Regions from separate parts of the Collibacillus ludicampi genome, predicted to be linked through region 2. Evidence: riboswitches for the same ligand, from Rfam matches in the RefSeq annotation. Region 2 holds a riboswitch; each other region holds the start of a gene.

Evidence for each region. Region 2 has a riboswitch for S-adenosylmethionine ahead of DNHGIG_RS01920 (2,3-diketo-5-methylthiopentyl-1-phosphate enolase). Riboswitches for the same ligand answer to the same signal wherever they lie in the genome.
Region 1: linked by a shared signal. The riboswitch ahead of metH (methionine synthase) and the one ahead of DNHGIG_RS01920 (2,3-diketo-5-methylthiopentyl-1-phosphate enolase) in region 2 are both predicted to bind S-adenosylmethionine.
Region 3: linked by a shared signal. The riboswitch ahead of DNHGIG_RS14205 (methionine ABC transporter ATP-binding protein) and the one ahead of DNHGIG_RS01920 (2,3-diketo-5-methylthiopentyl-1-phosphate enolase) in region 2 are both predicted to bind S-adenosylmethionine.

Annotation. Positions count from the first base shown of each region.
Region 1 is NZ_BOQE01000001.1:700,489-704,773, reverse strand. Features, by position in the region: gene DNHGIG_RS03635 (hypothetical protein) at 31-501, opposite strand; gene DNHGIG_RS03630 (NADPH-dependent FMN reductase) at 701-1,246, shown strand; SAM riboswitch class I at 1,351-1,453, shown strand; gene metH (methionine synthase) at 1,569-4,285, shown strand, end outside.
Region 2 is NZ_BOQE01000001.1:366,083-370,367, forward strand. Features, by position in the region: gene DNHGIG_RS01910 (methylthioribulose 1-phosphate dehydratase) at 1-145, opposite strand, end outside; gene DNHGIG_RS01915 (2-hydroxy-3-keto-5-methylthiopentenyl-1-phosphate phosphatase) at 142-819, opposite strand; gene DNHGIG_RS01920 (2,3-diketo-5-methylthiopentyl-1-phosphate enolase) at 819-2,057, opposite strand; SAM riboswitch class I at 2,420-2,534, opposite strand; gene DNHGIG_RS01925 (pyridoxal phosphate-dependent aminotransferase) at 2,612-3,784, opposite strand.
Region 3 is NZ_BOQE01000001.1:2,803,495-2,807,779, reverse strand. Features, by position in the region: gene DNHGIG_RS14215 (MetQ/NlpA family ABC transporter substrate-binding protein) at 1-664, opposite strand, end outside; gene DNHGIG_RS14210 (methionine ABC transporter permease) at 693-1,349, opposite strand; gene DNHGIG_RS14205 (methionine ABC transporter ATP-binding protein) at 1,346-2,377, opposite strand; SAM riboswitch class I at 2,466-2,578, opposite strand; gene leuB (3-isopropylmalate dehydrogenase) at 2,962-4,068, opposite strand; gene DNHGIG_RS14195 (2-isopropylmalate synthase) at 4,222-4,285, opposite strand, start outside.

The DNA of each region.
Region 1 (4,285 bases), 330 kb from region 2:
GAGGTGGCTTTTTAAACAACTTCTAACTGCTCATTTTTTCTTCTTTTTCTCTTGTGCTTGCTCTTTGCCTTTTTCTTTCTCGGTACCTTTTTTCTTCTCTTTCTTTTCGGGTGCGGGAGCGAAGACTTTTCCGATATAGTTGCCTGCCAATTCTACCCGGTACTTTCGATTGGGCTCAATTTTTTGGTACTCTTTTTTATCAAGGGTGAACGTCATCGTATGCATCATACTCCGATTGATACCCTTGATCGTCTGTGAAATCATCAATCGTGCCACGACCTGGTAGGTCTTGACTTTCAAGAAACGGAAAGGTCCTTCCTCACGTACGGGCTGTCGTACGATTTTCTTCCCGAGTACGAAGATCTCCTTCGTTTCTTTGTACGTGTTATACTGTACGTCGAACTGCTCTTTCTGCTTTTGGAACCGGCGAAACGCATATATATATAAACCGATGAGCAGTGCGATTGGAATGAGAATCCAAATCCATGTTGAAATCGTCATATCCTAGCCCCCTGTCTTTCTATGTAAGATTATAAGTGAATTGGGTCACAAGTTCTAGTGCCAATCCCTTTTCTTACTACATGAAATAAAAATTTTCCTGAATGGATCGTGCTATTCTGTGGACGAAAAGTTAGAATATGTATCATAGAGGGAAAAGATTTAAAAAATTGATAACTTGACGAAGAGTGAGGTGCCAAATGTGAAGGTCGTTGTTATGAACGGAAGCGCCAGGGTAGGCGCCAACACAAAAACGGTAGCCGAATACATTCGGACGGAACTCGCGAACCACGGGGTAACGGTCGATCTCTTTGATGTTCGTGAACATATGTTGCCGATCTTTCAAGGAGATGAAGCACAAAGCAACGATCCCCATGTACAGTATTTACACAAAATTGCCCTCGAAGCAGACGCATTTATCATCTGCACACCCGAGTATCATAATGGGATGTCGGGCGCTTTAAAAAATGCGTTGGATTTCTTGAGCAACACTCATTTCCGTGATAAACCGGTAGGTATCGTGGCCGTTGCCGGTGGCGGCAAAGGCGGTATCAATGCCCTCAATAATATGCGCATCGTGCTGCGGGGACTCTATGCGCTCGTCATGCCCGGACAAGTGGTTGTCGATAAAGCGTATGTGGAGAACGGCCAGATCACGAATTCCTTGCTGAAACAGAATCTCTCGGCTCTCGTCGATCAAATCGTACAAATAGGTAAAGCTTTGCGAGGAAATCGGTCGACCTTCTGACTGAGGAAACGGTGAATTTCCCAAAAGCGGAAATTCACCGTTTTCTCTTGACAAGATTCGCGCTGGCAGTCAAACTAGAGTACAATGATATGAATAGTAGAACACTTCTATCCAGAGTGGTGGAGGGAACTGGCCCTGTGAAACCACAGCAACCGGTGTTTTCATACGGTGCTAATTCCAGCAGAATGCGTTTCTGGAAGATAGGAGAGTTGTCGCTTTTGACAGTTGAGCCCTCTCCTTGATCAGGTGAGGGTTTTCTTATACAGGGAAGTGGCAAGAAAGGGAGAGGCATGTGCGCGAACCTACACGAATCGAGAAACAGATGGAAAAGAAAATCCTCGTCTTGGACGGGGCTATGGGAACGATGATACAACGAGAAGCGCTGTCTTCAGAAGATTTTGGCGGCGAGCAGTATGAAGGTTGCAATGAAATGTTGAACCTGACCCGTCCGGATGTGATCCGCAAAATCCATGAGGCATATCTGGAGGCGGGAGCCGATATCATTGAAACGAACACGTTCGGAGCGACGAGCGTCGTTTTGGCGGAGTACGATTTGCAATCGCGTGCTGAGGAAATCAATCGGGCAGCGGCGAAATTGGCTGTCGAAGCGGCCCGAAAATGGTCCACTCCCGAGTGGCCGCGCTTTGTGGCGGGATCCATGGGCCCGACAACGAAAACATTGTCAGTTACCGGCGGGATCACGTTCGATCAATTGGTTGAAAGTTATTATGAACAGGCGCGTGCCTTGATTCAGGGCGGAGTCGATGTCTTGTTGCTGGAGACTTCTCAGGATATGTTGAACGTGAAAGCGGGGACGATCGGAATCCGGCGAGCTTTTCAAGAGTTGGATCGTGAACTCCCGATCATGATTTCAGGAACGATCGAACCGATGGGTACCACACTGGCGGGCCAAAATATCGAAGCTTTTTACATTTCGATCGAACATCTGCACCCTCTGTCCGTAGGTTTGAACTGCGCGACGGGTCCGGAATTCATGCGCGATCACCTGCGCACATTGTCGGATCTCGCCCGATGCGGTGTCAGTTGTTATCCGAATGCGGGTTTGCCGGATGAGGATGGGCATTATCATGAAACACCCGCCGCGTTGGCCAAAAAAATGGCCGGCTTTGCCGAACAGGGATGGATCAATATTGCGGGAGGTTGCTGCGGGACAACTCCGGAACACATTCGTGCCCTTGCAGAGGCGATGAAAGAGTATACCCCTCGAAAGAAAGCGGGGAACCATCCTCCCGCCGTTTCGGGGATTGAACCGGTATACGTGGAGGCGGATAACCGCCCGGTCCTCGTAGGAGAGCGCACGAATGTCATTGGTTCCAAAAAGTTTCGCGAACTGATTGCAGCGGGCAAATATGAAGAGGCATCGGAAATCGCGCGGACGCAGGTGAAGCGGGGAGCGCACGTGATCGATATCTGCCTGGCCGACCCTGATCGTGATGAATTGGCCGATATGGAGAAATTTCTGCAGTTCGTCGTCAAAAAAGTGAAAGTGCCTCTCATGCTCGACTCGACAGATGCGAAAGTCATCGAGACAGCTCTCAAGTATTCCCAGGGAAAAGCGATCATCAACTCCATTAACCTGGAGGACGGCGAAAAGCGGTTTGCCGAAATCATTCCCCTGATTCACCAGTTTGGTGCGGCAGTTGTCGTCGGTACGATCGATGAAGCGGGCATGGCGACCACGAAAGAGCGGAAATTGGAGATTGCCAAACGTTCCTATGATTTGCTTACAAAAAAATACGGTTTGCAGCCGCAAGACATCATCTTCGATCCACTCGTCTTTCCGGTGGGGACTGGAGATGAAGCGTACATCGGTTCGGCGGCGGAAACGGTGGAAGGCATTCGTCTGATCAAAGAGGCGATGCCCGAATGCCAGACGATTCTCGGCATTAGCAACGTCTCCTTTGGACTTCCTCCCGCGGGCCGTGAAGTGTTGAATGCCGTTTTTCTCTATCACTGTACGCGTGCCGGATTGGATTACGCGATTGTGAATACGGAGAAATTGGAGCGCTACGCTTCCGTTCCGGAAGAGGAGAGACGCTTGGCGGAGGATCTGTTGTTCCGTACAAGCCCCGAAACGCTCGCCACGTTTACGGCGTTTTACCGGGAAAAGAAAGTCAGCCAAAAAGCGGCAGATAACTCGTTGCTGTCTTTGGAAGAAAGGCTTGCGCGCTATGTGATCGAAGGGGCGAAAGACGGGTTGATTGATGATTTACAGGAGGCGTTGAAGAAATATTCGCCGTTGGAAATCATCAACGGTCCATTGATGGCGGGCATGGAAGAAGTGGGACGCTTGTTTAATGACAATGAACTGATCGTCGCTGAGGTGTTGCAGAGTGCGGAAGTGATGAAAGCGTCCGTTGCTTTTCTTGAGCCGTATATGGAACGCACGGAAACGGCGGTGAAAGGAAAGATCCTTCTGGCGACGGTCAAAGGGGATGTCCACGATATCGGGAAAAACCTCGTGGAGATCATTCTGTCTAACAATGGTTATCAGGTGGTCAACCTGGGGATCAAAGTGCCGCCGGAACAACTGATTCGCGCGTATCATGAAGAGAAGCCGGATGCGATCGGGTTATCAGGCTTGCTTGTCAAATCGGCGCAGCAAATGGTTGTCACCGCACAAGATTTGCGCGCTGCCGGGATCGATGTGCCTTTATTCGTCGGCGGTGCGGCTCTCACACGCAAGTTCACGATGACGAGAATCGCGCCTGAGTATGACGGAATCGTCCTCTACGCAAAAGATGCGATGGAAGGATTGGAACTGGCGAACCGGCTGAGTGATCCGGAACAGAAAGAACTTTTGGTTCAAGAGATCAGGAAAAGTATGAACGCCCATCTGGCGGATGCGGACAAAGACAAAGGAGCGGGACATACCGCTGCACTGCCTCAAACGTCGGATGTGCGCAGGGATGCCCCTGTATTTCAGCCACCTGATTTTGAACGCCATATCTTGCGGGATTATCCTTTGCGCTATCTGAAGCCGTATGTGAATATGCGCATGCTCTTGGGCAAGCATCT
Region 2 (4,285 bases):
ACACGAGCGGGTCATGGCAGAGACTGATAGAAAGATTGCCTGATGTGGCAGGAAGCCAGCCTTTTTGGCTGAAATTGTGCGCAATCTCATTCAATTCCTTAACCACCCGTATGCGATCTTCCTGATAAAAAAGATACTGGCTCATCGCGCAACCTCCTTACATTCTTCTTCCCATTGCTTCAACGTTTCGATCACATCAATAAATGTGTGAAAAGGAGTATGGGGTATAGCGGATTCTCGGCATTTTTCCAACAACAGCGATCGAGCAAACACATGATCAGCCATCTGTGCAGCCTTCCAGTCGGTGATGCTGTCACCGATGACGATCCGTTTCGCATCATTTGCCCCGTATCTGCGGAGGATGGCCGGTTTGCAAAGTCCACATCCCCCATCGCAATGTTCGTCACATCCATACGGCCACAGGATGCGAATCGTTTCCCCTGAAAAATCGGATCCATTGCAAAAGATTCTATTTTCATCCACATACGGCGACAGGATCGGCTTGACGAAAAAATCGATGCCTCCGGAAGTCACCAGAAATAGAATCCCTTCCTGCCGACAATACTGTAACAATTCTTTGAATCCGGAACGAATCTTCGCTGTCTTCTGAGCATATTTGACGATTTGTTCTTTTTCCTCACTGGGAATCTGTGCAAACATTTGTCCGACTCCGCTCTCCACCGAGATTCGCCCCGCCAGTACGTCCTCTTTCAGCATTTCCCACCCAGGACGCCCAAACTTTTCCATAATCGAGATGATCATATCCCGTTCTGTTATCGTGCCGTCAAAATCGCAAAAGATCATCCATTTTTTTCTCATCATGACACCTCTTCCGGACAACCCCACAGCGCGAGTGCCTCTTCCAGCTCACGGCTCTCCGCTGCTGCCTCTTTGAATGGAATTCCTTTACAAGTTGCGTCGATGGCTGCTACAAAAGCACGTCCTCCCGCTGTCGCCCCTTGTGGATGACCATGGATTCCGCCTCCCGCGTTGACCACATGATCCACTCCAAAATCACGATATAACAAGGGTACCATCCCAGGATGAATCCCTGCTGACGGAACCGGAAATGAGGTCTTCAACCCCTCTCGTTTGCCGCGAAGATGTGCAGCGATCTGGAGCGTCTCTTCTCTTTCCATAGCAACCGAACCATAAGGAGACGGATAGAGAACGAAATCAGCGCCCGCGAGCCTCATCAGTTTTCCCAATAGAATAGGTGCAGAGATCCCGTAGCGGTCTGAAGCATAGAAAGCACCAGCCAGTGCGGGATGAGCGACCAGTGGGACTGTGATCTCCGGATCGGCCGCCAAACGATGCAAAACATCATAACCAAACGGTAGCACGTTGATGAGTAGAGCATTGGCACCCGCCCGCACCGCCCGCTTGGCTTTCGTAAAAATCTCAGTGACAGGACCTGTTAAATTAGCCGCATAGAGAACTTTTTTCCCTGTTTCTCGCTCTGCATTCTCAGCCGCGCGCAGACACGCCTCGATCCGTTTCTCAAACGGTGCGTATGTTTCATCAAAGAGAATCTCATCGTCTTTCACCAGATCGACGCCACCGGCCGCTTGCAAGTAAAACTGTTCAGCCATTGTTTTCAAATCATAACCGATACAAGACTTGAAAATCGACATGAGCAAGGGGCGATTGTACACACCGAGCAACTTCCTTATACCATCAATCCCGAATTTGGGACCGGGAAACTGTTTCACAAAGGCTTCAGGAAACGTCACGTCTACGAGACGAATCATCCCGTCCATCGACAATTTGCCGAAGATCGTTGTAAGCAATGCCGGAATGTCAGGTGTCAGGTTGATCATCGGATAAGCAATCGTCAGTCGGGCCTTGATCCGTCCGTTCTCGTCCTTTCCCAATTCTTCAACCGAGACAACATGTCCGAGGTGTTTTTTCATCTCCTCTTTTTTCGTTTCCGGCAGTTCCGTCCATGTACCGACTGTCAATCCATGAGCGATACCCAAAGCTTTCTTATGGAGGTCTCCTCCCTTGCTATGTACAAGGTAGGTTGCCGTCACGAATTGGCTTGTATCTGTATGCATGCCTTCACCTCAAACTTGAAAAATTTCAGTTTGGCGGTCTTATGCTTTGCGTTCGCGCTCCGTGGAGGTCATTTCAGTGGGTATATGCTTTGCGTTCATGCTCCGAGAAGGTCGTTTCTCATGAAATTATAATTATATGTTGCGAAACGGCCTTCAAAGTCGCTATTACGCGCAATGCATATACCCCCATATCGTTCATAAGGTAGCGATGCGACCTCCAAAGTCGCTGTCTCTCGCAAAGCATTACGCCCTCCTAAAGACACAATCCAATCTTGTGGTGGAGCCGTTTGCGGCTTGAATATCAGTCAAGCAGTAAAGAAGCCTCTTCCTGAGAGGAAGAGGCCGACTCACGATATGAGCAGCTCTTATCTCTCAGAATCCTGTGATTCTGCAGGAGTTAGCACCGTGCATAAGCAGTCGCTCATGTCGGTTGCCGGGCTTCATCGGGCCAGTCCCTCAGCCTTCTCTTGATAAGAGGCAAATTTGATTATTTTCATAAAGTTACTCAAAATATACTACGAAAAGTCACCAGCGTCAATACACTCAACCCAACCTCAAGCAAAAAGTTTCAATCGGTCCAGACGATCGACCGCTTCCTGCAAACGCCCTTCCGGTGCCAAAAGTCCGACACGCACATATCCTTCCCCATGCGGCCCGAAGCCGATCCCGGGAGCGACCACTAGGTGCGCTTGTTCCAACAAATAGTCAGCGAACTTCGCTGATGACCATCCTTCAGGAACGGGCAACCACGTGAAAAATGATCCTTTCGGTGCCTGGCAATCCCATCCGATTTCTCGCAATCCTTGAATCCATGTGTCTCGGCGGCGTTGGTAAATGGCGACCAATTCCCTGACACAGTCTTGCGGTCCCTCCAAGGCGGCGATCGCGGCACGCTGAATCGCAGCGAAAAGGCTCACATAGTAGTGATCCTGAATCAAATTGATCAGACGAATCACTTCTTGGTTTCCGAGCGCAAAACCTACACGCCATCCCGCCATATTGTAAGTTTTGGACAGGGTATAAAACTCCACCCCTACATCTTTGGCACCCGGCACCTGCAGAAAAGATACAGGCTTGAGGCCGTCAAAACCGATGGCCCCATAAGCGAAATCGTGCGCCACAATGATCTCATGCTGTTCTGCGAACGCAACCGTCTCTTTAAAAAAAGATAAAGAGGCGACCGCAGCCGTCGGATTAGCTGGGTAATTTAAAAACATCAACTTGGCCCTTCGCAAATCTTCAGTACGCAAGCGGCTGTAATCGGGCAGAAACTCATTTTCCTCAAGAAGAGGCATCATTACCATATCTGCGCCGGAAAGGGCCACGCCCGACCAATAATCGGGATACCCGGGATCGGGAACCAAACAAGCGTCCCCCCGATTTAAAAGACACTGGCTGATCTCTACGAGGCCTGTTTTGCCGCCAAAGAGGATCGCCACTTCCGTCTCCGGATCCAGATCGACATCATATTCTCTCTTATACCATCCAGCGATCGCCTCTTTCAATTCAGGCAATCCAGAGAATGGTGAGTAACGGTGAGTTGAAGGGTCGAGCACCGCTTCCCGCATCGCTTCCACAATATGAGGCGGCGTCGGCAAATCCGGGTTTCCCTGGCCTAGATTGATCACCTCATGTCCATTAGCTATATAGGAACCTGCCCGGCTCACGAGCGAGGAGAAAAACTGGACAGGTAATCGATGAATCCTTTCAGCCGGTTGTATCCTCATGATCAGTCACACCTTTCAAATAGCGAAGACATCTTCTGAAGAAACATCTTAATGCGATTTTTCGAAAATGACAAGACAGATACGGAATTCGTGATTTTTGACAAAAAAAAGAATCTCCCAAGATAAAAAGGAGATTCCTGAGATTTCCCTATCGTACGCCAACGGCGCCAACAGAGAATGAAAAGTTTTTTGTGCGAGAAGAGAGGATTAAGTCTGCCACAAGCAATGGAGTGACTTTTGGGTGGATAATATCGCTTTGCAGCAAAGAGGTGAGTTGAAGGTCGTTCCGCTTCCTTTAAACAGTTAAGAGGGCATATGCTTGGCGTGAAACAGCGACTTTGGAGGTCGTCTCGCTTCCTTTCGGATGTAAAAGGGTATATGCATTGCGCGTAATAGCGACTTTGAAGGTCGTCTCGCAACATTCGTGTTTATTATTCCATGCGAGACGACCTTCACGGAGCATAAGCGCAATGCATATACCCGCTGAAACGACCTCCACGG
Region 3 (4,285 bases), 2.4 Mb from region 2:
CTTTCGTTGGGTTCAAATTCGCTTGAAGCGCGTAATTGGTGTTGATCACCGCAAAATCTACATCGTCGATTGTGCGCGGCAGCATGGCAGCTTCCAAAGGCTTGATCTGAACGTGATGCGGATTCTCTTTAATATCGCTCGGCGTCACTTTGTATCCTTTGGTATCATCCAACTGAAATACTCCTGCTTTTTCCAATAACTTCAGCGCACGTCCTTCGTTTGTCGCATCGTTGGGCACGCTGATCGTCGCGCCATCTTTCACCTTTTTGATATCTTCACCCTTTTTCGTGTAGACACCCATCGGTTCAATGTGAACCTTCGCAACATCAACAAGATTCATATTGTGATCTTTATTGAATTGCTCAAGATAAGGAATGTGTTGGAAGAAGTTTGCATCCAATTGTTTTTCATTCAACTGAATATTCGGCTGTACGTAGTCATTAAATACTTTTACATCCAATTCGACGCCTTCTTGCTTCAATTTAGGCTTGATGTAATTGAGAATTTCCGCGTGTGGCACAGCGCTTGCTCCGACCTTCAAGGTCACTTCTTTGCCGCTGTCTTTTGTGGGAGCGGCTTCATCTTTCTTCGCTTGGCCACAAGCCGTCAATGACATCGCGAGTACGAGAGATGCTGCGGGTAATAACCATTTTTTCTTCAACATACATAACAACTCCCTTTCTTTTTTTAAGTTATTTGCGCGTATATTTTAAGACGAGCTTATCGCCCATCGTTTGAAAGACTTGTACCATGACAATCATGATGGCGGTCGTTATCAACATGACATCTGTCTGGAACATTTGATAACCATAACGCACAGCGAGATCTCCAAGACCGCCACCTCCAATCACGCCCGACATGGCCGAGTAACCGACGAGAGAAACGGTTGTTATCGTGATACCGGCAATAAGACCTGGACGCGCTTCCGGGAGCAGAACTTTCCAAATGATCTGCCAAGTAGTTGCCCCCATCGATTGGGCCGCTTCAATCACCCCGCGATCCACCTCTCTCAACGCTGTTTCCACCAGCCGGGCGAAGAACGGAGCCGCTCCGATAACAAGCGGCGGAATGGCTGCATCCACACCAATCGATGTACCGACGATCAATTTGGTAAATGGGATCAGCAGAATCAGCAAGATGATAAACGGTATGGAACGAAAGATGTTTACGATGAGAGCTAATAATTGGTAAACTGTCCTGTTCTCAAGCAGATGTCCTTTCGATGTCAAAACTAAGATAATACCTAGTGGTAGCCCTATGATGACTGTAAATATTGTCGATAATGCGACCATGTACAACGTCTCATAGGAAGCTTGCAGAATTTCGCTCCAAACCACGTTTTCCATCATCCGATCACCTCCACCTCCAAGTGATTAGCGATCAAATCTCGAATCGTAACATCGAGCAACTCCGGTGAACCGATCAACTCAAGAACCAGTCGGCCATAAGGTACATCTTTCATCCGGGAAATCGTTCCGTGTAAAATATTAAAGTGTACACCGTGCGTTTGGGTCACACGCGATAAAATGGGCTCATATGTGGAAGCGCCAAGAAACGAGACTTGAACCACCCGACGATTTCCATTTGTTTCATGATGAGCCTTTTGGGTTTCTTGCAGGATCGTACGGTCAAATTCGCTTTCAATGATCTGAGCAATAAATTCGCGTGTCACATCCTGACGCGGGTTCAAGAATACTTCGGCCACTTTACCCAATTCAACGATATTTCCGCCATCGATCACCGCAACGCGGTCGCAGATCGCGCGGATGACATGCATTTCATGTGTGATCAAAACGATTGTAATACCAAGTTTTCGGTTAATATCAACCAGAAGATCGAGAATAGATTGTGTCGTCTGCGGATCGAGCGCAGAAGTCGCCTCATCACACAGCAAAACCTTCGGGTCGTTAGCGAGCGCCCGCGCGATACCGACCCTTTGCTTTTGCCCTCCGGAAAGCTGTGCCGGATACTTGTGGCTATGCGCTTCTAGACCTACGAGTTGCAGCAAACGATCCACTTTTTCTTTAATCTCAGATTTCGGCCTTTTTGCGAGTCTTAATGGAAAAGCAACATTGTCGAACACAGTTGCCGATGAAAGCAAGTTAAAATGTTGAAAAATCATTCCGATCGAACGGCGTTTCGCTTGTAACTCAGATGGAGAGAGTGCCGTCAAATTAACGCCATCGACAACCACTTCTCCGGATGTTGGCCGTTCAAGCAGGTTGATACAACGGATCAACGTACTCTTACCCGCACCCGAGTGACCAATGATTCCGAAGATTTCCCCCTCGTGAATTTGCAGATTGATATGTTTCAAAGCGGTAATCGATTGTTTTCCCGATCGATATTCCTTCGTAAGATTGATGAGCTCTATCAATACAATCCTGTACCTCCCCTTACCCTTCATATTGAACAAGAAAAAACCCTTTTCCGGCATGGAAAAGGGCGTAACTATCCTACGTTCGCTCTCATCTGCCGGATTCACATCCGCAGGAATTGGCACCATGTTTTGTGTTATCCACACAAAACGGGTTGCCGGGCTTCATTGGGCCAGTCCCTCCGCCTCTCTGGATAAGAGAAACTCCATCCATATCAAGTTGTGACCACACATCGACGTGTTTTATTATCGGTAGGAGTATATCACGAGTTCAAGTATGGGTCAATAAAATTTTTTCACTTTACGAGTGAGATCATACGATTACGGTTATCATAAAGTCAACTCTTCCTGTAAGTGAGGGAAAGATATGATTATCGATGTGTTCTTTCTCTTTTTTGCGGTAAATCTTGCTGCATTTATGCTTTTGATCATTGGGCTTGTCTTTTTTGGTAAACAAAAGAAACCAAGAGGATAGTTTCCGAAAGACAAGGGCAGCACAGGAATTCTCCCATGCTGCCCTTGATTTGATCTTTACACTTATAAATATGAAGACGAACATCGTTATGAAGGGACTTTCACCTTATTCAAATCGTCGCATACCGCCTGAAGAGGAAATCCATCTCGAAGTTTACAATTTCCTCTACAACCTTATTACCAAACTCTTCTGTATGCAAGAAATAGCTGCTATCAGATGCAAGATCTTTCGTTCTATATCCTTCTTGAAACACATGATTCACAGCGTGCTCGATCGCCTGTGCTTCATCTTCCCAGCCGAAAGAATGGCGAAGCATCATGGCGACCGAAAGAATGATGCCTACCGGGTTCGCAATCCCCTTTCCTGCGATGTCTGGAGCCGAACCGTGGATCGGCTCATACAAATCAACTTCAGCCCCTAACGAAGCGGATGGTAACATACCGATCGAACCGGTTAACATAGCAGCCTCATCGGATAGAATGTCACCAAACATATTTTCCGTAACGATCACATCAAATTGCCGCGGATTACGAATCAGTTGCATCGCACAGTTATCAACGAGCACATGTTCCACTTTAACATCGGGATACTCGGGGGCGATCCGATTGACCGTCTCCCTCCAAAGACGTGAAGATTCAAGTACATTCGCTTTATCCACAGAAGCCAGACGGCCACGCCTTTGACTCGCCAGATGGAAAGCCGTGCGCACGACACGCTCGATCTCTTTTGTTTCATAGACAAGCATATCGGTTGCCTGTTCCCCGTCTTCAACTGCGTGTCGTTCTTTTGCGCCGAAATAGATCCCGCCAGTAAGTTCTCGTACGATTAAAATATCGACACCACGCAAAATTTCAGGCTTCAATGTGGAAACATTTAACAAAGAGTCGCATGCCACGATTGGACGTAAATTCGCGTATACACCGAGTCCCTTGCGAAGTCTGAGTAAGCCAGACTCCGGTCGCCTATGGGCTGGCTCTTTATCCCACTTTGGCCCTCCTACAGCTCCTAGTAACACCGCATCCACACATTTGACTCCAAGAAGAGTTTCCTCAGGAAGCGGGTCTCCATAGCGGTCAATCGCTTCACCACCAATCGGCAGAACCTCATAGGTGCATGTACGTTGAAACCGTTCGGACACCGCTTCCAGGACTTTAACCGCTTCTTTCATGATTTCCGGACCAATACCGTCACCTGGCAGCAGTGCAATCTTTGGCATGCTGTTCTTCCACCTTTCCTTTATTATTTTATGAATATTTAGAAAATACTCGTTTGAGACAAGGATACTCTTTGCGGGGCTTTCAGAAAGTCATACAACCTTCCGAAATATTATCCCTGCCAAGAGATATCCCGTCGATGTTCCCGAATATGACTAGCCTTGCGAGACACTCATCGTTTTGTGGCGATATCCTGCACCCTGCACATCAACACGTTTC